Regions from separate parts of the Pseudomonas trutticola BRTCR10 genome, predicted to be linked through region 1. Evidence: riboswitches for the same ligand, from Rfam matches in the RefSeq annotation. Region 1 holds a riboswitch; the other holds the start of a gene.
The links. Region 1 has a riboswitch for cobalamin ahead of cobO (cob(I)yrinic acid a,c-diamide adenosyltransferase). Riboswitches for the same ligand answer to the same signal wherever they lie in the genome.

Region 1 (10,258 bases):
GCTCCAGCGGTTCTTCGATGAGCGCCCATTCAGCGGGGCGGCGGGCACGATGATGGGCGACGCGGTCGCTCATTTCACCGTCCAGCGGCTGGCTGGTGGCGATGTAGGTCACGGCCAGTTGAGTGTCGCTGGCGAGTTTTTCTGCCAGGCGACTTTTGCCGGAGCGGGCGCCGCCGAGGATCAGTTGGAGCATGGGTCATCCAGAAAAATGTGTAGTGAGCCAACCGGCCTCTTCGCTGGCAAGCCAGCTCCCAAAGGGTTCAAAGGTGTTCACAAAATTTGCAGCCGACATCAATACTTGTGGGAGCTGGCTTGCCAGCGATGAGGCCAGCACAGGCAACTCAAATCCCACAAAGCTGGCGCAACAAATCGGTATCCAGATGCTTCTCCACCAGATCCGCCAAGCGCTCGATATCGCGCTCGCGCAAGCCGTGGTAATCCACCTCCTGCACATCGTTCAGCCCCGCCCAGCGCAACAGCGCCGCGCTGGCTGCCGGCGATTCGAACAAGCCATGCAAATAGGTGCCGAACACCTGCCCGTCAAGACTTTGCGCACCGTCGCAACGACCATCATCCAGACGCACCGCCGCATGCTCCAGCGCCGGCCCGCTGGTCACACCGGCATGAATCTCATAGCCGCTGACCTCAGCCTCTTCCAGCGCCAGACGCCCGCGCACATTGCGCAGTTGCTTCTCGGCCTCCAGCGTCGTTGCAAACGCCAGCAAACCCAGACCGGCGCTGGAACCCGGCGCGCCTTCCAGGCCCAGCGGGTCATGCACCTGCTCACCGAGCATCTGCAGACCGCCGCAAATCCCCAAGACTTTGCCGCCGTAACGCAGGTGACGGCTGATCGCCGCTTCCCAACCGTTGGCGCGCAGATACGCGAGATCACTGCGCACGCTTTTCGAACCCGGCAGGATGATCAGATCCGCCGGCGGAATCGCCTGGCCCGGACCGACAAATTGCAGATCGACTTGCGGATGCAGACGCAGCGGATCGAAATCGGTGTGGTTGCTGATCCGTGGCAACACCGGCACCACCACTTTCAATACCTGGTCGGCCTTGTCGGTCTGGCGCTGATCGATACCGTCCTCGGCTTCAAGATGCAGGTCCATCACGTACGGCAGCACGCCCACCACCGGTTTGCCGGTGCGCTGCTCAAGCCAGTCGAGGCCCGGTTGCAGCAAGGCGATGTCGCCACGAAAACGGTTGATGATGAAGCCTTTGACCCGCGCCTGTTCGCTCGGCGAGAGCAGTTCCAGCGTGCCGACCAAGTGGGCGAAAACCCCGCCGCGATTGATGTCGGCGATCAGCAACACCGGACAATCCACCGCTTCGGCAAAGCCCATGTTGGCGATGTCGCCGGCACGCAGATTGATCTCCGCCGGCGACCCCGCGCCCTCGACCATGACCAGCGGATACGCCGCGCTGAGCCGTTGGTGCGAGGCCAGTACGGCTTGCATCGCGATGGCTTTGTAATCGTGATACGCCACGGCGTTCATGCTGGTGACGGCACGGCCATGGATGATCACTTGCGCGCCGGTGTCACTGTTGGGTTTGAGCAAGACTGGATTCATGTCGGTGTGTGGTTCAAGATTCGCCGCTTGTGCCTGCACCGCTTGCGCGCGACCAATCTCACCGCCGTCAGCGGTCACCGCGCTGTTGAGCGCCATGTTCTGTGGTTTGAACGGCACCACGGCGATGCCTTGGCGGGTCGCCCAGCGGCATAGCGCCGTCACCAAGGTGCTTTTGCCGGCGTCGGAGGTGGTGCCTTGCACCATCAGGGTTGTCATCGGGGTTCCTTGGCGAAAGCTTGCAGCGCCTGTTCGAGGCGCGCCTCTTCAGCTGCATCGGCAGGCAGGCCGAAACGCAGACTGCTGTTGTGAGTGAAGATGCGCAGGAGGATGCCGCGTCGGGCCATGAATTCGTGCAGCGCTTGCGCCTGCTCGGTGATCAGCCACTGAAACAGCGCGCAACCGCCGTGCGGTTTGAAGCCATAGCGTTCCAGCAACAGCGCCAGCCGCTCGCTCGCTTCATCGCTGCGAATGCGCTGACGGGTGTGACCTTCGGTGTCTTGCAGACAGGCTTGACCAAGCACCCGCGTCGGTCCGCTCACGACCCAAGGCCCGACCTGTTCGGCGAGCAGCTTGAGCAACTTGCGCTCGGCCAGCACAAAGCCCAACCGCACTCCGGCCAGGCCAAAAAACTTGCCGAACGAGCGCAACACAATCAGCCCGACCAAATGGGTATGCGCGGCCAGGCTCAGTTGCGGCGTGTTGTCCATAAATGCTTCATCGACCACCAGCCAGCCACCGCGCTGAGCGAGCCGCGCATGCCAGTCGAGCAGGCGCGCCGGGGTCAGGCTCAGGCCGGTCGGGTTGTTCGGGTTGACCACCACCAGCACATCGAGGCTGTCGAGAAAGAATTCGACTTCCTGTTCCAGCACTTCGCGCACGATGTAGCCGCTGCGCCGCCAGGCCTCGGCATGCTCGGCATAACACGGCGACAGCACGCCGACCTTGCCGGCACGACGCAAACGCGGCAGCAACTGGATGGCCATCTGCGAACCGGCCACCGGCAACACCTGCGCCGCGCCGTAGTAATCGCATGCCGCCTGCTCGAGACCATCATCGGTTTCCGGCAATCGCGCCCAGGCGCGCAGCGGAATCTCCGGGACTGGAAACGGCCACGGCGCCAGTCCACTGGACAGGTCGAGCCAGTCAGCCTCGGCGATGCCGTAATCGTGTGCAGCCTTGCGCAGCCGGCCACCGTGCTCAAGCATAGAATTCAGCCCCCACGCAGAGAATCAGCAGCCATAACCATACGCCGCGCTGGACCAATTGCCAGCCACGGTCGATGGAATCGGCATCGGCCGCTGGGCCTTCGCCGAGTTGCGGACGCTCATGCAGTTCGCCGTGATAGATCGCCGGACCACCCAACTCGACGCCGAGCGCACCAGCCCCTGCCGCCATCACCGGGCCGGCGTTGGGGCTGTCCCATTTTGGCGCTTGAGTACGCCAGCACTGCAACGCGAGTCGGGTTTTGCCCAGCACTGCGTAGGTCAAAGCAACAAGGCGTGCAGGAATGTAGTTGAGCACGTCGTCGATTTTTGCCGCGCACCAGCCGAAGCGCTCGAAGCGTTCGTTGCGATAGCCCCACATCGCGTCGAGCGTATTGCTCAAGCGATACAGCACCACGCCGGGTGCACCGGCCACGACAAACCAGAACAGCGCGGCGAACACTGCATCGCTGCCGTTCTCCAGCACCGATTCAGTAGCGGCGCGGGCGACCGCAGTGCTGTCGAGTTCGCTGGTCTGGCGGCTGACCAGATAACCGACACGCTTGCGCGCTTCCTCCAGATCATCGGCGCGCAACGCCGCGGCAACCGGCGCGACGTGCTCACCGAGGCTGCGCATACCGAGGGCGCAATACAGCGCAAGAATTTCGACGAGCCAGCCCACGTACGGCGCCCAGGAAAACGCGGTGGCGAGCAACGTCAGCGGCAGCACCGCGATCACCCACGCGGTGACGCCATGGCTGCGCCAGCCACGTCCGCCGGCGTTGAAACGTTGCTCGATGCGCCCGGCAAAATTGCCGAACGCCACCAGCGGATGCCAGCGTTTCGGTTCACCCAGCAGCGCATCCAGCGCGACCGCGGCGACACTCAACAACGCCACACTCATTGACTCACTCCCCAATAATTCTCAAACAGCAACTCATTGAGCGGACGCGCCTGCGCCCACCCTTCGAGTACCAGCATCGGCGCCGGATAGAATTCCTTGACCGGGCCCAGACACAAAACCGCCAGCGGTTTGGCACCTTCGGGCAGCTTCAGCAGATCCGCCAACGCTTGCGGCTCGAACAGCGAGACCCAGCCCATGCCCAAGCCTTCAGCCCGGGAGGCCAGCCACAGATTCTGGATCGCGCAGGACAACGAAGCCATGTCCATTTCCGGCAGCGTGCGCCGACCGAAAATGTGTTTCTCGCGATCATCCATCAATGCGGCGACCAGCACTTCGGCGCAGTCGTTGATGCCTTCGACCTTGAGTTTCATGAACTCGTCACTGCGCTCGCCGAGCGCTTCGGCGGTGCGGATGCGTTCTTCTTCCACCAGATTCTGGATCTGCCCGCGCAGGGCTCGGTCGCTGATACGGATGAAGCGCCAGGGCTGCATCAGGCCGACGCTGGGGGCCTGATGCGCGGCCTCGAGCAGTCGCCCCAGCAGTTCGGGCGCGACCGTGCCACCGGTGAAGTGACGCATGTCGCGGCGTTCAGCGATGGCTCGATAAACCGCTGCGCGCTCGGCTTCGGAGAATGCGTTGTCGGTCATGGCCCCATCGCTGGCAAGCCAGCTCCCACAGGGGATTGGGTTTCTTCAGACATTGCATCACCCACCACAGAAGCTGGATTACCAGTCCCTAATGGCGATCGCATTTCTTCAGGCTTTACACCGCCCACTGTGGGAGCTGGCTTGCCAGCGATGGCGGCCTTGAGATCTGGCGCAAACAGCGCGGCAATCGCAGTCGGATTCGACGGAAAATAAAAATGCACGTACGAAGCCGTCATCCGCCCTTCCCGATAAACCGCCTCGGCCCCGCGCCCGCCATTCGGACTCAGGCCCCGGGCAATCGGCGTCAGCTCGGTGGTGGTCAGGGAATGATGATAGGTGTGACCGCGCAGCGAACCCTCCGGCAGATCCACCGCTTGCAGGGCCAACGCCGCCAGACGCTTTTGCATCACCGCATCGCCCGCCAGCAAACCGACCAGTTCAGCGCGAGTGCCTTCAACGTCAGTCAAGGAATCGAGCAGATACAGCATGCCGCCGCACTCGGCGAGTAACGGTTTGCCAGCCGCGTGATGCGCACGGATCGCGTCGAGCATCGCGGTGTTCTGCGACAGCGCAACATGATGCAATTCCGGATAACCACCGGGCAGATACAGGCTGTCCGCCTCGGGTAATTGCGTATCGCGGATCGGCGAGAAGAAGCTCAATTCGGCACCCATTGCGCGCAACAGGTCGAGGCTCGCGCCATAGGTGAAGGCAAAGGCTTCATCGCGAGCAACGGCAATGCGCACGCCTTCGAGCAATGGCTCGGCGGCGATCACGTCAGGCGCGGCGAACTCCACGGCCGGTGGCAGCGCTACCTCGCAACTGCTGGCAAGCGCTGCGGCGGCCGCATCGAGGCGCACGTCGAGATCATTCAGTTCGCTGGCCTGCACGAGGCCGAGATGGCGGCTCGGCAGTTCGATGCCGGTTTCGCGAGACAACGCGCCGTACCAGCGCAAACCTTCGGTGAGGCTGCCTTCGAGCAATTGCGCATGGCGCAGGGTGCCGACGCGGTTGGCCAGCACGCCGGCAAACGGCAAGTCCGGCTGATAGCGCGCCAATCCAAGCGCCAACGCACCAAAGGTCTGCGCCATCGCCGTGCCGTCGATCACACCGAGGACCGGCACACCAAAATGCCGCGCCAGATCAGCGCTCGACGGCGTGCCGTCAAACAACCCCATCACGCCTTCGATCAGAATCAGATCGGCTTCAGCAGCGGCTTCCCATAACAGGCGACGGCTTTCCTGCTCGCCGACCATCCACATGTCCAATTGATAAACCGGCGCACCGCTGGCGCGCTCGAGAATCATCGGGTCGAGAAAATCCGGGCCGCATTTGAACACGCGGACCTTGCGCCCCTGATTGCGATGCAGACGGGCGAGTGCTGCGGTGACGGTGGTCTTGCCCTGACCGGAGGCCGGCGCGGCGATGAGGACCGCCGGGCAGTGACGTGGTTGATTCAAAGTTCGACGCCTTTCTGCGCTTTGATACCGGCCTGGAAGGCGTGTTTGAGCATGCCCATTTCGGTGACCGTGTCGCCCATCTCGATCATTTCCGGCTTGGCCGCACGCCCGGTGACGATCACGTGCTGCATCGGTGGACGCGCCTGCAAGTCGCTGAGTACCTGATCGAGATCGAGGTAGCCGTGCTTGAGGGCGATGTTCAGTTCGTCGAGCACCACCAGACCGATCGACGCATCGCGCAGCAGTTCGCGGGACACGGCCCATGCAGCTTCGGCGGCGGCGATATCGCGCTGACGGTCTTGGGTCTCCCAGGTGAAACCCTCGCCCATCACGTGGAAACGCACTTGCTCCGGGAAGCGGCGGAAGAACAACTCTTCGCCAGTGCTATTACGGCCCTTGATGAACTGCACCACGCCGCACTGCATGCCGTGGCCCATGGCGCGGGCGAGCATGCCGAATGCCGAGCTGCTTTTGCCTTTGCCATTGCCGGTCAGCACCAGCACCAGACCGCATTCGTCGGGCGAGTTGGCGATGCGTTCATCGATCACGGCTTTTTTGCGCTGCATACGCGCCAGATGGCGTTCGTCACGCTCGGGGAAATCAGTCATGGGGAGCTCTCCGTTGAGGCTGGATAACGGCGGGCAGGCACAAGAATAGACGGCAAAAAGCCTGGCATCGCCCACCGTGATGCCGCTGGATGGATCAGGCCGGTCTCCGGGCTCATGAGCGGCGTTCGCCTGACTGCGCGCCTTCCCGCTTTGAGCAGTGGCATTCGACGCAGTTTTCACTCATTTACCGTTGCGGGGGCAGCGCCGGGATCGTGGTCGCTCTTCGCTCGAAGACAACCCTCACCGGCTTCCCTGTTTCACTCTGTCGACGCAGGTCACAGAGCACCTGAAACAAGCCGCGAAGGTTAGAGGGTTGGGGGTGGAGCGTCAATTAAAGAGGGGGCCGTCGGGCGAATAACTGCCGTCGATCAATTAACTGGCGCCAATCTTGTGCCATGCTCAGACAAGTGATATCAAAGAGCCATGCTTTTGTCGAAAAAGCCATCACAACAATAAGGATGATTACGATGCAAGGCATGATCATCAGCAATCCGCGCCTGGAATTCCTGCGCCCGGTGCTTGAACGCTGGTTTGACTGTATCGACCGCTACAACGCCGTGCGCGGCGACAGCGACACGCCCTACTGGCATGACGAGAAAGCCAATCTCGGCCTGCTCTCGGCGGCGGCATGGATGGCCGAGCTGGTGACGCTGGAACAGACGGCCACCCGCAAGCAAAACGAAGACGGTGAGCGCAATGCCCGTGCCGACCTGTTTCTCGCCGGCAGCGAAGACCGCGCATACATCCAGGCCACGCAACGCTGGCCGCGGGTCAACAACCTCAACCTGACCCAAGCCCTGCAGGAGATCACCAGCGACGCCAAACGCATCAGCTTTGCCAGCGACCTCAAACTCGGCTGCCTGTTTGTCGCCCCACAAAAAGCCCAGCACAGCGCCAGCCCCGAAGAACTGCAAGACATGGTCGACGACCTGCAAAAGGAACACACCTGCGCCGTCGCCTGGTATTTCCCTTACGCCTATCGCAAGCTGCGCAACGAAGCCGGCAACTATCACCCGGGCATTGCCGTGCTGTTCAAAGAGGCCCGCAGTTGAGCAGTTGAACCATCGGGCTTGCGCGCTCCTCTATGATTAGGAATGCATTCATAGGGAAGATCAGTAATGCGCAAGTCCCAGCTCGTTTTCGTCATCGCCCTCGCCGGAGGGCTCACCGCCTGCGGTGAATCCTCCAGCCTGCAAGTTTCCGACGGCACCGGCCCTTCACCGAAGCTGCCCGAACCCAACAAGACCCTGATCCCGACGGTGAATATTGCTCCGGCGGTCGGCTGGCCCGAGGGCGGCAAACCGACAGCAGCGGCAGGCACCCAGGTCGCCGCGTTCGCCGAAGGCCTCGATCATCCGCGCTGGCTCTACGTGTTGCCCAATGGTGATGTGCTGGTGGCCGAAACCAATGCCCCGCCGAAACCTGACGACAGCAGCGGCGTTCGTGGCTGGGTGATGAAGAAAGTCATGGGCAAGGCTGGCGCCGGCGTGCCGAGCCCGAATCGCATCACTTTGCTGCGCGATGCCGATCACGATGGCGTGGCCGAGACACGCACGGTGTTTCTGCAGAATCTCAACTCGCCGTTTGGCATGACCCTGGTCGGCAATGATCTGTATGTGGCGGATACCGATCGCCTGCTGCGCTTCCATTACGAAGCTGGCGCGACCGAGATCAAGTCGCAACCGATCAAAGTCACGGATCTGCCCGGCGGCACGCTGAATCACCATTGGACCAAGAACGTCATTGCCAGCAAGGACGGCAGCAAGCTGTACGTCACGGTCGGCTCGAACAGCAACGTCGGCGAAAACGGCCTGGATAAAGAGGAAGGTCGCGCCGCGATCTGGGAAGTGGATCGGGCGACCGGCAATCACCGGATTTTCGCCTCGGGCATTCGCAATCCCAACGGTCTGGCCTGGGAACCTACCAGCGGTGCGTTGTGGACGGCAGTCAACGAGCGTGACGAAATCGGCAGCGACCTGGTGCCGGACTACATCACTTCGGTCAAGGACGGCGCGTTTTACGGGTGGCCGTTCAGCTATTACGGGCAGCATGTTGATGTGCGGGTGAATCCGCAGAATCTCGATCTGGTGGCCAAGGCCATTGCTCCGGATTACGCGGTCGGCCCGCATACCGCGTCGCTGGGCCTGACCTTCGCCGAGGGCAATACGCTGCCGGCGCAGTTCAAGGAAGGTGCGTTCATTGGCCAGCACGGCTCTTGGAACCGCAAGCCGCACAGTGGCTATAAAGTGATTTTCGTGCCGTTTACCGGCGGCAAACCGAGCGGCACACCGGTGGATGTACTGACCGGTTTCCTCGACAAGGACGAGAACGCGCTTGGCCGCCCGGTAGGCGTGGTGATCGATCAGCAAGGCGGCTTGCTGGTGGCGGATGATGTGGGGAACAAGGTTTGGCGGGTTTCTTCAGCGAAGTAGAGTTCTAACCGCTGTACGCAATACCTGCGGGAGTGGGCTTGTGTGGCGAGGGGATTTATCCCCGATCGGCTGCGAAGCAGTCGCCAAACCATCACACTCGGTACAACGGGTGGACTGAGAGGGTGGTTTTGGGGCGGCTTCGCCACCCATCGGGGATAAATCCCCTCGCCACACAAGCCCGCTCCCATAAGGGTTCTTCAAAGAATTGAATTACGGGTTATGCGCCAGATGCTCAGGCTGCAACACCCGCTTCGCACTCAGATACGCCTTCTGCCAATACGCCTTCGAAAGGCTGTCGAGCTTCACCGTACCGCCAGTGGCCGGTGCATGCACAAAGCGCCCTTCCCCGACGTAAATCCCCGCATGGCTGACCTGCGAACCGCCATTGGTGGCGAAGAAGATCAGATCCCCCGTCTGCAAGCCTTCCTTACCGACATTCGGCGCCTGCATCACAATCAGTTCGCGAGTCGAGCGCGGCAGAGAGATACCCGCCGCATCACGGTAGACAAAACCTATGAGCCCGCTGCAATCAAACCCTGAATCCGGCGTGTTGCCACCCCAGCGATAAGGCGTGCCTACCAGGCCAAGCGCGCGGAACAACACGTCTTCAGCAGCGGGCGAGAAAGATTGCGAGGGGCCGAACACGACCGGAGCGCGAACTACAGGCGCAGGCGGCGGAGTACGACTGGCGCAGGCGCTGAGCAGCGCTGCGAAGAAGATCAATGCGAGGCGGGCCGACATGGTCATAAGCAGAACATCCTGATCTGGCTGCGGCTTTCTCTGCCGGATGGACAGAAAACAAAACCGCCTGCGCAGCACGCAGGCGGTTTGCCATCAATATAGATTCAGGATTCTAGCGGCTACGCGGCAAACTTCAAGTAAGACTTTAACTTCACCTTGTAAAGTCTAGGTCTACTCCGTTGCCGGGAAGCTTTGTTGTCGCCACGGACGTGGCGACAACCGGGGAATTACTTGCGCGCGGTGACCACGGTCGGGGCCATGGCGAGTGCACGCTTGGCTTCGATGAAGGTCTTGCTCCAGTAGCTGTCACCCAGGCTGTCGATGCGAACACCGCCGCTGCGACGACTGCTGGAATGGATGAACTGGTTGTCACCGAGGTAGATCCCGGCGTGGCTGACACGACCGCGACGACCGTTGGTGGCGAAGAACAGCAGATCGCCCGGCTCGAGGTTGCTACGCGATACCAGCGGCGCATCCACGTTGATCATTTCGCGAGTGGAGCGTGGCAGGTTCATGCCGGCCTCTTCGCGGAACAGATAGCCGATGAAACCGCTGCAATCGAAACCGGCTTCAGAGGTACCACCGAAACGGTAACGGGTACCGATCAGGGACATGCCGCGTTCGAGGATGCTGTCGGCCAGAACTGGAAGCTGGTAAGGCTTGTTGCCGTTGAAGTCCGACAGTTCT
Region 2 (10,258 bases), 1.8 Mb from region 1:
AAAAAGGCTTTACCCTGACGTACGGCCCTCGCTGTGGCTCGGGTTCCTTCGCTGCGGGATCGATCCGGGGGTCATCGCCTCCGGTTTGCTGCGCTGCACCTCCTCTCGATGTGTTTGGCTTCGCCAAACGGTCGCTGCGCTCCCACCCCGGATCAATCCCTCCGCTCAGCCTTCCGACGGGCGCTGAGATCAAGAGCGGTACTCGAGCTAACGCTCATTGTGTTGAGTGGTGAAGATCAAGGGCGGTACTTGAGCTAACGCTCATTGTGTTGATTGGTTAAGGTCAAGAGCGGTACTTGAGCTGACGCTCATTGTGTTGAGTGTTGAGTGTTGAGTGTTGAGTGTTGAGAAGCGTGCGGTCGGCTTTGGTTTTGTGTTGGATTTGCCCCTCACCCCAGCCCTCTCCCCAAGGAGAGGGAGCTGATTTTTGAGCCTTTCAGAATCTGAGTTCGACTCGGTATTTCGAGTCGGTGTACCTCTCCCAAACACCTCGGTCAGTCCCCTCTCCCTCCGGAAGAGGGCTAGGGTGAGGGGCTCTTGATCTGGCTCTTGATCTGGCTCTTGATCTGGCTCTTGATCTGGCTGTTGATCCTGCTCTTGATCTTCAGGCCCATCGGCAGGCCGAGCGGAGGTGTTCATCCGGGGTAGGCGCGCAGCGCCGTTTGGCGAAGCCAAACACATCGAGAGGAGGTGCAGCGAAGCAAACCGGAGGCGATGCCCCCGGATGGACGCCGTAGCGAGGGAACACTGAGCCTAGGCGAAGTGCCGTACGTCCGGGAGCAGCCTTTTTGGTTACTTTTTCGGCGTCTGGAAAAAGTGACCCGCCGTAAGGGCGGAACCCTAATCAGCAACACCCGCAGCAACGGATATGCCCCCAAACCTAAAACCCAACCCCATTGACCCGCCACCACACCATGCGTAGCCTTGCGCTTTCGAGGTTCTCCGGCACAAACCGGAGCTAAGAAGGGAACGCGGTCCAAGCCGCGGCTGCCCCCGCAACTGTGAACGGTGAAATTCACTGCCACGCCACTGCCAGCTCAACCCATGAGCCAGCGGGAAGGCGCAGCGAATACCAGGCCCAAGGCCTGAACACCGTCAGCCAGGAGACCTGCCTCGTCAAAGATTCTCACTACAACCGGGCGGGGTGATCCGGTGGCGAATTCTTCCGCGCGCGCCTGCGCCGCGGATCTCGTCCCGTTTGCCCGCCACCTTGCCAAAGGGCATCCGATGAAAACACTGGCCAAACTCCCCGTCACCATCGTCACCGGCTTCCTCGGCTCGGGCAAAACCACACTGCTGCGGCACATGCTCGACAACGCTCAGGGCCGCCGTATTGCGGTGATCGTCAACGAGTTCGGCGAGTTGGGCATCGACGGTGAAATCCTCAAGCAATGCACCATCGGCTGCACCGAAGAAGAAGCCACCGGTCGCGTTTACGAACTGGCAAACGGCTGCCTGTGCTGCACCGTTCAGGAAGAATTCTTCCCGGTGATGCGCGAACTGGTTGCCCGTCGTGGCGACCTCGATCACATCCTCATCGAAACTTCCGGCCTGGCCCTGCCGAAGCCATTGGTTCAAGCCTTCCAGTGGCCGGAAATCCGCAGCGCCTGCACCGTGGATGCGGTGATCACCGTGGTCGACAGTCCGGCCGTGGCTGCTGGCACTTTCGCTGCGTTCCCTGATCAGGTCGATGCCCAGCGCAAACTCGACCCGAACCTCGACCACGAGTCGCCGCTGCACGAACTGTTTGCCGACCAACTGGCCAGCGCCGACCTCGTAATCCTCAACAAGGCCGACCAGACCAGCCCGGAAGATCTCGCTCGCGTCCGCGCTGAAGTCGCCGAAGAGTTGCCGCCAGCGGTGAAAATCATCGAAGCCAGCAACGGTCGCCTGCCGCTGGACGTGCTGATCGGCCTCGGTGCCGGTTCTGAGGAACACATCGACAGCCGCCACAGCCATCACGATCACCACCACGGTGAAGGCGATGACGACCACGATGACCACGATCACGACGCCTTCGATTCGATCTCCATCGAACTGCCGCAAGCCGACGAGAGCCTGCTGCTCGACGCGCTGACGCAACTGGTGGTCAAGCACGGCATCCTGCGCGTGAAGGGCTTCGCGGCCATTCCGAACAAGCCGATGCGCCTGCTGATTCAAGGTGTGGGCACGCGTTTCGACAAGCACTTCGACCGTCAGTGGGGCGCCGATGAATCGCGCGTTACGCGCCTGGTGTTGATCGGTCAGGAGCTCGACGCGGCGCAACTCGAAGCGCAACTGCGCGCCGCGCTCAGCGTTTAAACCATGCACCTGCTCAGGACCCAGCCCGGCGGTTTCGTGTCGGATGACAACATTGCCGACCTTGGACAAACCCCCGCCGAGCTGGTGATCCTGTGCAGCGGCGACTCCAGTCTGGCGCTGCTCGCCGAAGCCGTGCAGCAGTTGCCCGAGGATTATCCGAGCCTGCGTCTGGCCAACCCGATGCAGGTGCAAAATCATGCTTCGGTCGATTTGTACGTCGATGAAGTGCTACGTCACGCCAAGGTCATTCTGATTTCGCTGCACGGCGGCATTGCCTATTGGCGCTACGGCGTCGAGCGTTTGATCGAACTGTCCGAGCGTGGTGTACAGGTGATTCTGGTGCCGGGTGATGATCGCCCCGATCCGGAACTCAGCGACTTGAGCACCGTCGGCGCCGAGGATCGTGATCGTCTCTGGCAATTCTTGCGTCAGGGCGGCATGGGCAATGCGCTGGATTTCTTCCGTTGTCTGGGCAACCGCTGGCTCGGCCGCGATTACGCCTGGGATGAGCCGCAGACCCTGCCGCGCACGGCGATTTACCACCCGAACAAAAACACCGCTGCGCTGAGTGACTGGCAAGCCGATTGGCTGTCGGAGCAACCGGTCGCGGCGGTGCTGTTTTACCGTTCGCACCTGCAAGCGGCGAACACCGCCTTCATCGATGTTTTCTGTCAGCGCTTGCAAGCGGCGGGGCTTAATCCGTTGCCGATTGCCGTGGCCAGTCTGAAAGAGCCCGGCTGTCTGTCGGTCGTCGAAGATTGGCTGGATGAGGTCGAGGCAGGGGTTATTCTCAATACCACCGGTTTCGCCCAGTCCAGCCCTGAAGCGCCGCATTTACGGCCGTTTCGTCGCAATATTCCGGTGATCCAGGCCATCTGTGCCCAGGACAACGAGCCCGGCTGGCGTGACAGCGAGCAGGGCCTCGGTCCACGGGATCTGGCGATGCACATTGCCTTGCCGGAACTCGACGGGCGCATCATCAGCCGCCCGATCAGCTTCAAGGATCTGGCCTGGCGCAGTGAGCGCAGTCAGTCGGATGTGGTCTGTTATCGCGCGCAACCTGAACGTATGGATTTCGTCGCCGAACTGGCGCGGCGCTGGATCGATCTGGCGCGGGTGCCGAATGCCGGGAAACGCATTGCGCTGATTCTCGCCAACTACCCGACTCGTGACGGACGCATCGGCAACGGTGTCGGTCTGGATACGCCGGCGGCGGCGCTGAATATCCTGCGCGCCTTGCAGGCCGAAGGTTATCCGCTCACACCGGAACTGCCGGAGAGCGGCACCGAGCTGATCCGGCAATTGCTTGGCGGCGTCAGCAATGACCTCGATACGCTTGACTTGCGCCCATGCCAGCAAAGCCTGGCGATGGATGATTACCTGACCATGTTCAACGCGCTGCCTGAGGCCAATCGCGCTGCCGTGATCGAGCGTTGGGGGCCGCCGCAAAACGATCCGATGTGTCGCGACGGGCGCATGATGATCGCTGGCCTGCGCTTTGGCCTGACCTTCGTCGGCATTCAACCTGCGCGGGGGTATCAGGTCGATCCGAGCGCGGTGTATCACGATCCGGATCTGGTGCCGCCCCACGGATATCTCGCCTTCTACTTCTGGCTGCGCAGTAACTACGGTGCCCACGGCGTGATCCACGTCGGCAAACACGGCAACCTCGAATGGCTGCCGGGCAAAGGCGTCGGGCTTTCCGAGAACTGCTGGCCGGATGCATTGCTCGGGCCGCTGCCGAATATCTATCCATTTATCGTCAACGACCCGGGCGAGGGCGCCCAGGCCAAACGGCGTACGCAAGCGGTGATCATCGATCACCTGATGCCGCCGCTGACGCGCGCCGAAACCTACGGCCCGCTGCGTAATCTGGAACTGCTGGCCGACGAATATTACGAGGCGCAACTGCTCGATCCGCGCCGCGCCCGTGAACTGCAGCGGGACATTCTGCAACTGGTGCGCGACACGCAAATCGACCGTGAGCTGCAACTCGATGCGGCGCTGGACAGGGATGCCGATGCCGCAATCTGGCTGCCGCGTCTCGATACCTATTTGTGCGACTTGAAGGAATCGCAGATCCGCGATGGGTTGCATATTTTCGGTGAGTCACCGACCGGGCGTTTGCGTATCGATACCTTGCTGGCATTGCTGAGAATTCCCCGTGGCGATGGCAAGGGTGCGCAGTCGAGTTTGCTGCGGGCGTTGGCGAAGGCGTTTGAATTGGGTTTCGATCCACTCGATTGTGCACTGGCCGATTCGTGGCTTGGCCCGCGGCCGGAGGAACTGGTATCGGTCAGCGACGAGGTTTGGCGCACCGCCGGCGATACCCGAGAACGCCTCGAATTGTTTGCCGCCGAACTGATCTCCCAGACATTGCACAACCCCTGCAGGAGTGAGCCTGCTCGCGATAGCGGTGTGTCATTCAAAACTGAATTGTCCGACCTGACGCCATCGCGAGCAGGCTCGCTCCTACAGGGTCCGCGTGGGGCTGAAGTCGACGCGATCCTCGAAAACCTGCGCGAAGTCGTCGCCCCACGCCTCGACGCCTGCGGCCCCGCCGAAATGCGCGGCCTGCTCGACGCCTTGAGCGGGCGTTTCGTCCCCGCTGGCCCGAGCGGCGCTCCTAGCCGTGGCCGTCTCGATGTGCTGCCAACCGGACGCAACTTCTACTCGGTGGACGTGCGCAACCTGCCGACCACCACTGCCTGGCGCATCGGTTTTCAGTCGGCCACGCTGATTCTTGAACGGCACTTGCAGGATCACGGCGATCACCTGCGCCAGCTCGGCCTGTCGGTCTGGGGCACCGCGACCATGCGCACGGGCGGCGATGACATTGCCCAGGCCATGGCGCTGATGGGTGTGCGTCCGGTGTGGGCCACCGGCAGCCAACGGGTCGATGACTTCGAGATTCTGCCGCTGAGCCTGCTCGACCGTCCGCGTGTCGATGTGACCCTGCGGGTTTCGGGTTTCTTCCGCGACGCCTTCGCCAACCTGATTCGCCTGTTCGATGCTGCAGTGCAAGCAGTCGCTGCACTGGACGAGCCGGACGATCTCAATCCGCTGGCCGCCAAAGTCCGCGCCGAACGCGAGGCACTGCTGCAATCGGGCCTCGATGAAGACGCTGCACGGCGTCAGGCCGGATGGCGGATCTTCGGCGCCAAACCGGGTGCCTATGGCGCAGGCGTGCAGGGCGCCATCGACGGTCGACTGTGGCAGAGCCGCGAGGATCTGGCCGAGGTTTACCTGAACTGGGGCGCCTACGCTTATGGCGGTGCGGACGAAGGCACCGCCGCTCGCGAACAGTTCGTCCAGCGTTTGAGTCAAGTGCAAGCGGTGCTGCAGAATCAGGACAACCGCGAGCACGACTTGCTCGACTCCAACGACTATTACCAGTTCCAGGGCGGCATGCTCGCCGCCGTGGAAACCCTGCGCGGCGAAGCGGCGGCCAGTTATCACGGCGATCACAGCCAGCCGGATCTGCCGAAGATCCGCACCTTGAAAGAAGAGCTGAACCGGGTGATCCGTTCGCGGGCGGCGAACCCGAAATGGATCGACGGGGTCAAGCGGCACGGCTATAAAGGCGCGTTCGAACTGGCGGCGACGGTCGATAATCTGTTTGCGTTCGATGCGACGACGCAGTTGATCGACGATCACCAGTACGCATTGTTGGCGGACGCGTATCTGCTGGATCCGGCGACCCGGGAATTTGTCCGCGAGCATAATCCGCATGCATTGCGCGACATGACCGAACGCATGCTGGAAGCGCAGCAGCGGGGGATGTGGCAGGAACCTGGTGCTTATAAAGAGGCGCTGGAGAATCTGTTGCTGGATATAGAAGAAGATATGTAACGCACTCAAGAACGCCACCCCCTCACCCCAGCCCTCTCCCCCAATGTATGTACCGGAGACATGGTGGACAGGTGTTCGGAGACATGGTGGACACTTTTTAATAGACACATTGCTCATCACCAAGGAGATGACCTGTGTCCTGGGAAGAGGTGTCCACCGTGCAGCTTCGTTCAGAGTTTGTGCATTTGGCTCGGCAAGAAGGAGCCAATGTCCGGCAGCTTTGCCGCCGATTCAATATCAGCCCAAGCACTGCCTACAAATGGCTCAACAGGTTTGAAACTTCAGGTGCAGAGGGCTTGATCGATCAGTCTCGACGACCGAAGACGTCACCCAAACGCTGCGCTGAAGAGGTTGAGCAGCAGATTCTGACCGTGAGTGAGGAATACGCGGCTTGGGGCGCTCGCAAGCTCAAACGTGTGCTGGAAGACAGCGGCGCAGTAATGCCTTCGGTCAGTACCGTGCATGCGGTTTTACAGCGTCATTCACGCGTTGATTCAAAGGCCGCTGAGATTAAACCGTTTATCCGCTTCGAGCATGAAGCGCCCAACGATCTTTGGCAGATGGACTTCAAGGGCCATATCAGCCTGGCTCAGGGACGTTGCCATCCGTTGACGATACTGGACGATCATTCGCGGTTTTCGCTGTGTATCGCGGCCTGCCTCGATGAGCGACGTGAAACCGTTCAGGAGCATCTAATCCGGGTCTTTCGGCGTCATGGTCTGCCTTTGCGCATGACGATGGACAACGGTTCACCCTGGGGTGACCAGACTGGCGTTTATACCGCGCTGGAGGTCTGGCTGATGAGTCAGGGCATCAAGGTCGGGCACTCTCGACCTTATCATCCGCAAACCCAAGGAAAGCTGGAACGCTTCCACCGCAGCCTGAAAAATGAAGTCCTGCGAGACCGACATTTTATTGATCTCAACGGTGCACAACGGGCGTTTGATATCTGGCGTGATATCTACAACCAGAAGCGTCCACATCAAGCGTTGGACATGCAGGTGCCTGCTACTCGCTACAGCAGCAGCCCACGGGAATATCAGGAGCAGCCCGCGGCGCCGGAGTACGACGATGGGGATGTGGTCAGGAAGGTTCAGGTGAAGGGCGAGATCTACTGGCGGAACCGTGAATACACAGTCGGAAAAGCTTTTTATGGGAGGTCAGTAGCTATCCGGGAAACGACGGAAGATGGCATCCACGATGTCTACTGGAGTAGACATCGTATTGCCCGAATCGACTTGAACTTGCAGATCGTTACGGCAGGTAAGAAGATCTAAAACCGTCCACCATGTCTCCGAACATGTGTCCACCATGTCTCCGGTACATACACCCAAGGGGGAGAGGGGGAAAGGGAGCCGATCTGTGTGCTGTTCAAAATTTGAGTTCGACTGGATAGTTCAGGCGGTGAATCTCAAAAAAGCACCACGGGAAAGGGAGCCGATCTGTGTGCTGTTCAAAACTGGAGTTCGACTGGATAGTTCAGTCGTTGGACCTCAAAAGAGCACCACGGGAAAGGGAGCCGATCTGTGTGCTGTTCAAAACTGGAGTTCGACTGGAAAGTTCAGTCGGTGGACCTCAAAAGAGCACCACGGGAAAAGGAGCCGATCTGTGTGCTGTTAAAAACTTGAGTTCGACTGGATAGCTCAAGTCGGCGGACCTCAAAAGAGCACCACGGTCAGTTCCCTCTCCCTCTGGGAGAGGGCTAGGGTGAGGGTATTTCTACCTGACACCCGGCAACCCTCAAGCACACCAAAGACCACGAAAGAGAAAAGCCCAAATGACTGACACCCCACATTTCCCGCTCTCCGCCGTGGTCGGCGCCGATGACCTGAAACTCGCCCTGTGCCTCACCGCCATCGACCCGAAAATCGGCGGTGTGCTGATCGAAGGCCCGCGTGGCATGGCCAAATCCACCCTGGCCCGAGGCCTCGCAGATCTGCTCGCCAGCGGCCAGTTCGTCACCTTGCCGCTGGGCGCGACCGAGGAGCGCCTGGTCGGCACGCTCGATCTCGATGCCGCCCTCAGCGACGGCCGCGCGCAGTTTTCCCCCGGCGTGTTGGCCAAGGCTGACGGCGGCGTGCTCTATGTCGATGAAGTCAATCTGCTGCCCGATCATCTGGTCGATCTGTTGCTCGACGTCGCTGCCAGCGGCACCAACCTGATCGAGCGCGACGGTATTTCCCACCGGCATTCGGCGAAGTTTGTACTGATCGGCACCATGAACCCGGAAGAGGGCGAGTTGCGCCCGCAGTTGCTTGATCGCTTCGGCCTCAACGTCGCGCTCAGTGGCCATACCGCACCGACCGAGCGCGGGCAGATCATTCGCCGGCGGCTGGATTTCGACAGCGATCCACAAGGATTCTGTGCCCAGTGGGAAAGCGCACAACAGGCCCTGCGTGAGCGTTGTGAAAACGCCCGCAGCGCGTTGGTCGGCATTCCTCTGGACGATGCCGCGCTGGCGCACATCACCGAGCGTTGTTTCGCCGCCAGCGTCGATGGCTTGCGTGCTGATCTGGTGTGGTTGCGCGCGGCTCGCGCTCACGCGGCATGGCGTGGTGCCACGGCCATCGCCGAAGAGGATATCGACGCTGTCGCCGAATTTGCCCTGCGCCATCGTCGTCGCGAACAAATGCCTTCCACTCCTCAACAACCCGCGCAATCCCCGGCAAACGCGGCGGCCAGTCCGAACCCGAGCGAAGGGCAGGGCCAGTGGGGCGACATGCCGGCCCCGGCACTTGCCACCGGTGCCCGCCGCGAAGTGCCGAGCTGGCCGCTGGAAAAAAAGCCCTAGGCATTCGCCCCCGGTCTGACGCGGGGGCGAATGCCAGACCCCGCGCCGGACGGTTGGATAACGGACGCCAGGGCAAACGTCATGCGGCTCGCAGTGGCGCGGTGAACTGGCCGGGAACGCTGCTTAACGGCCGCCCGCAAAGCCGGGAAGATTTGTTGTTTCAATTGCGCACCCGCTCGCCCCATGAGTTGTGGCTGGTGATCGTCGATGCTTCGGCCTCGACGCGCCGCCATCACGCGCTGCGCGATGCCAAAGGCCTGCTCGCGCAACTGTTTGATGACGCCTATCGCCAGCGTGCGCGGCTGGCGTTACTGACCGCCAGTGGCGCGGCGCCGAAGTGGCAGGTGCAGGGCTTGAAGGCGTCCAGCGGTTTGCGTGTCTGGCTCGATGCTTTGGGCGCGGGGGGCGGGACGCCGTTGCTCGCGGCACTGGCGCAGGCGCAGCAATGGCTTACGGTGCGGCGCAAGCGTTTTCCGGCCGAGCAGCAACGCTTGCTGGTGGTCACGGACGGGCGTTTGAAAGCCTGGTCAGGCTTGCCGACGCTGGATTGTCCGGGTCTGTTGATCGATATCGAACGCGGGCCGATTCGGTTAGGGCGGGCGAGGGATCTGGCGGAGGCATTGGCCGCAGATTATCGGCACATCGACGACCTTTGATTCTGGTGTCGTCTGACCGGGCCTCATCGCGGGCAAGCCCGCTCCCACAGGTTTTTCTGTTGACCCCAGGCATTGTGTCCGCCTCGGGAACTGTGGGAGCCGGGCTTGCCCGCGATGGCCTCCACTCGGATTCGGATCTATTGACCACAATTCGCAGCACTGCTCTATGCTGCACCCCAGCCGCAATCACAAGGAGTGAGCGATGCGCATTCTGGTCAAGAACCCTCAGGACGACTTCCGCGTCAAAGCCTACGCCGGTACCAACGGCGTGCTGCTGGCGATGGATCTGGCCGAACCCCGGCGCAGAGGTCTGCTCGGATTCGCCATCGAAAAACAGCAAGGCGACAAGCCTTGGCTGTTTCTTTTCAACAGCCTGACCTTCCCCGGAAAAACCCACACGTTCCCGCAGTTTCACGCCACCCCCAGCGATAAGGCCCCGCTGCAGAAATTTCGCTGGGCCGATTACGCGGTGAATCCGGGGATGACCATTCACTATCGCGTCCACCTCGCTTATGGCACGCCGGAGGCTCCCCAACTGGGTGAGTTTCTGGAACTGACCGTCATCAGCGACGACGGTCATCCAGCCGATCAAAGCGTGATTTTCAATCGTGCCGTGGCCGCCAGTCAGGCGTTCCAGCGCAAGTTTCCCGACCTCGAT

Region 2: it holds a riboswitch for cobalamin, as region 1 does, so the genes downstream of both, cobW (cobalamin biosynthesis protein CobW) here and cobO (cob(I)yrinic acid a,c-diamide adenosyltransferase) in region 1, are expected to answer to the same signal.

The regions. Positions count from the first base shown of each region.
Region 1 covers NZ_CM149552.1:1,940,318-1,950,575, reverse strand. Annotated here, with positions in the region: gene cobU (bifunctional adenosylcobinamide kinase/adenosylcobinamide-phosphate guanylyltransferase) at 1-193, opposite strand, end outside; gene ACVVH8_RS08750 (cobyric acid synthase) at 342-1,793, opposite strand; gene cobD (threonine-phosphate decarboxylase CobD) at 1,790-2,782, opposite strand; gene cbiB (adenosylcobinamide-phosphate synthase CbiB) at 2,775-3,683, opposite strand; gene bluB (5,6-dimethylbenzimidazole synthase) at 3,680-4,330, opposite strand; gene ACVVH8_RS08730 (cobyrinate a,c-diamide synthase) at 4,327-5,790, opposite strand; gene cobO (cob(I)yrinic acid a,c-diamide adenosyltransferase) at 5,787-6,398, opposite strand; cobalamin riboswitch at 6,479-6,703, opposite strand; gene ACVVH8_RS08720 (hypothetical protein) at 6,866-7,450, shown strand; gene ACVVH8_RS08715 (PQQ-dependent sugar dehydrogenase) at 7,517-8,830, shown strand; gene ACVVH8_RS08710 (C40 family peptidase) at 9,041-9,577, opposite strand; gene ACVVH8_RS08705 (C40 family peptidase) at 9,799-10,258, opposite strand, start outside.
Region 2 covers NZ_CM149552.1:3,714,081-3,724,338, reverse strand. Annotated here, with positions in the region: cobalamin riboswitch at 919-1,130, shown strand; gene cobW (cobalamin biosynthesis protein CobW) at 1,228-2,301, shown strand; gene cobN (cobaltochelatase subunit CobN) at 2,305-6,153, shown strand; gene ACVVH8_RS16870 (IS481 family transposase) at 6,288-7,430, shown strand; gene ACVVH8_RS16865 (magnesium chelatase ATPase subunit I) at 7,931-8,944, shown strand; gene ACVVH8_RS16860 (vWA domain-containing protein) at 8,998-9,600, shown strand; gene ACVVH8_RS16855 (phospholipase D-like domain-containing protein) at 9,803-10,258, shown strand, end outside.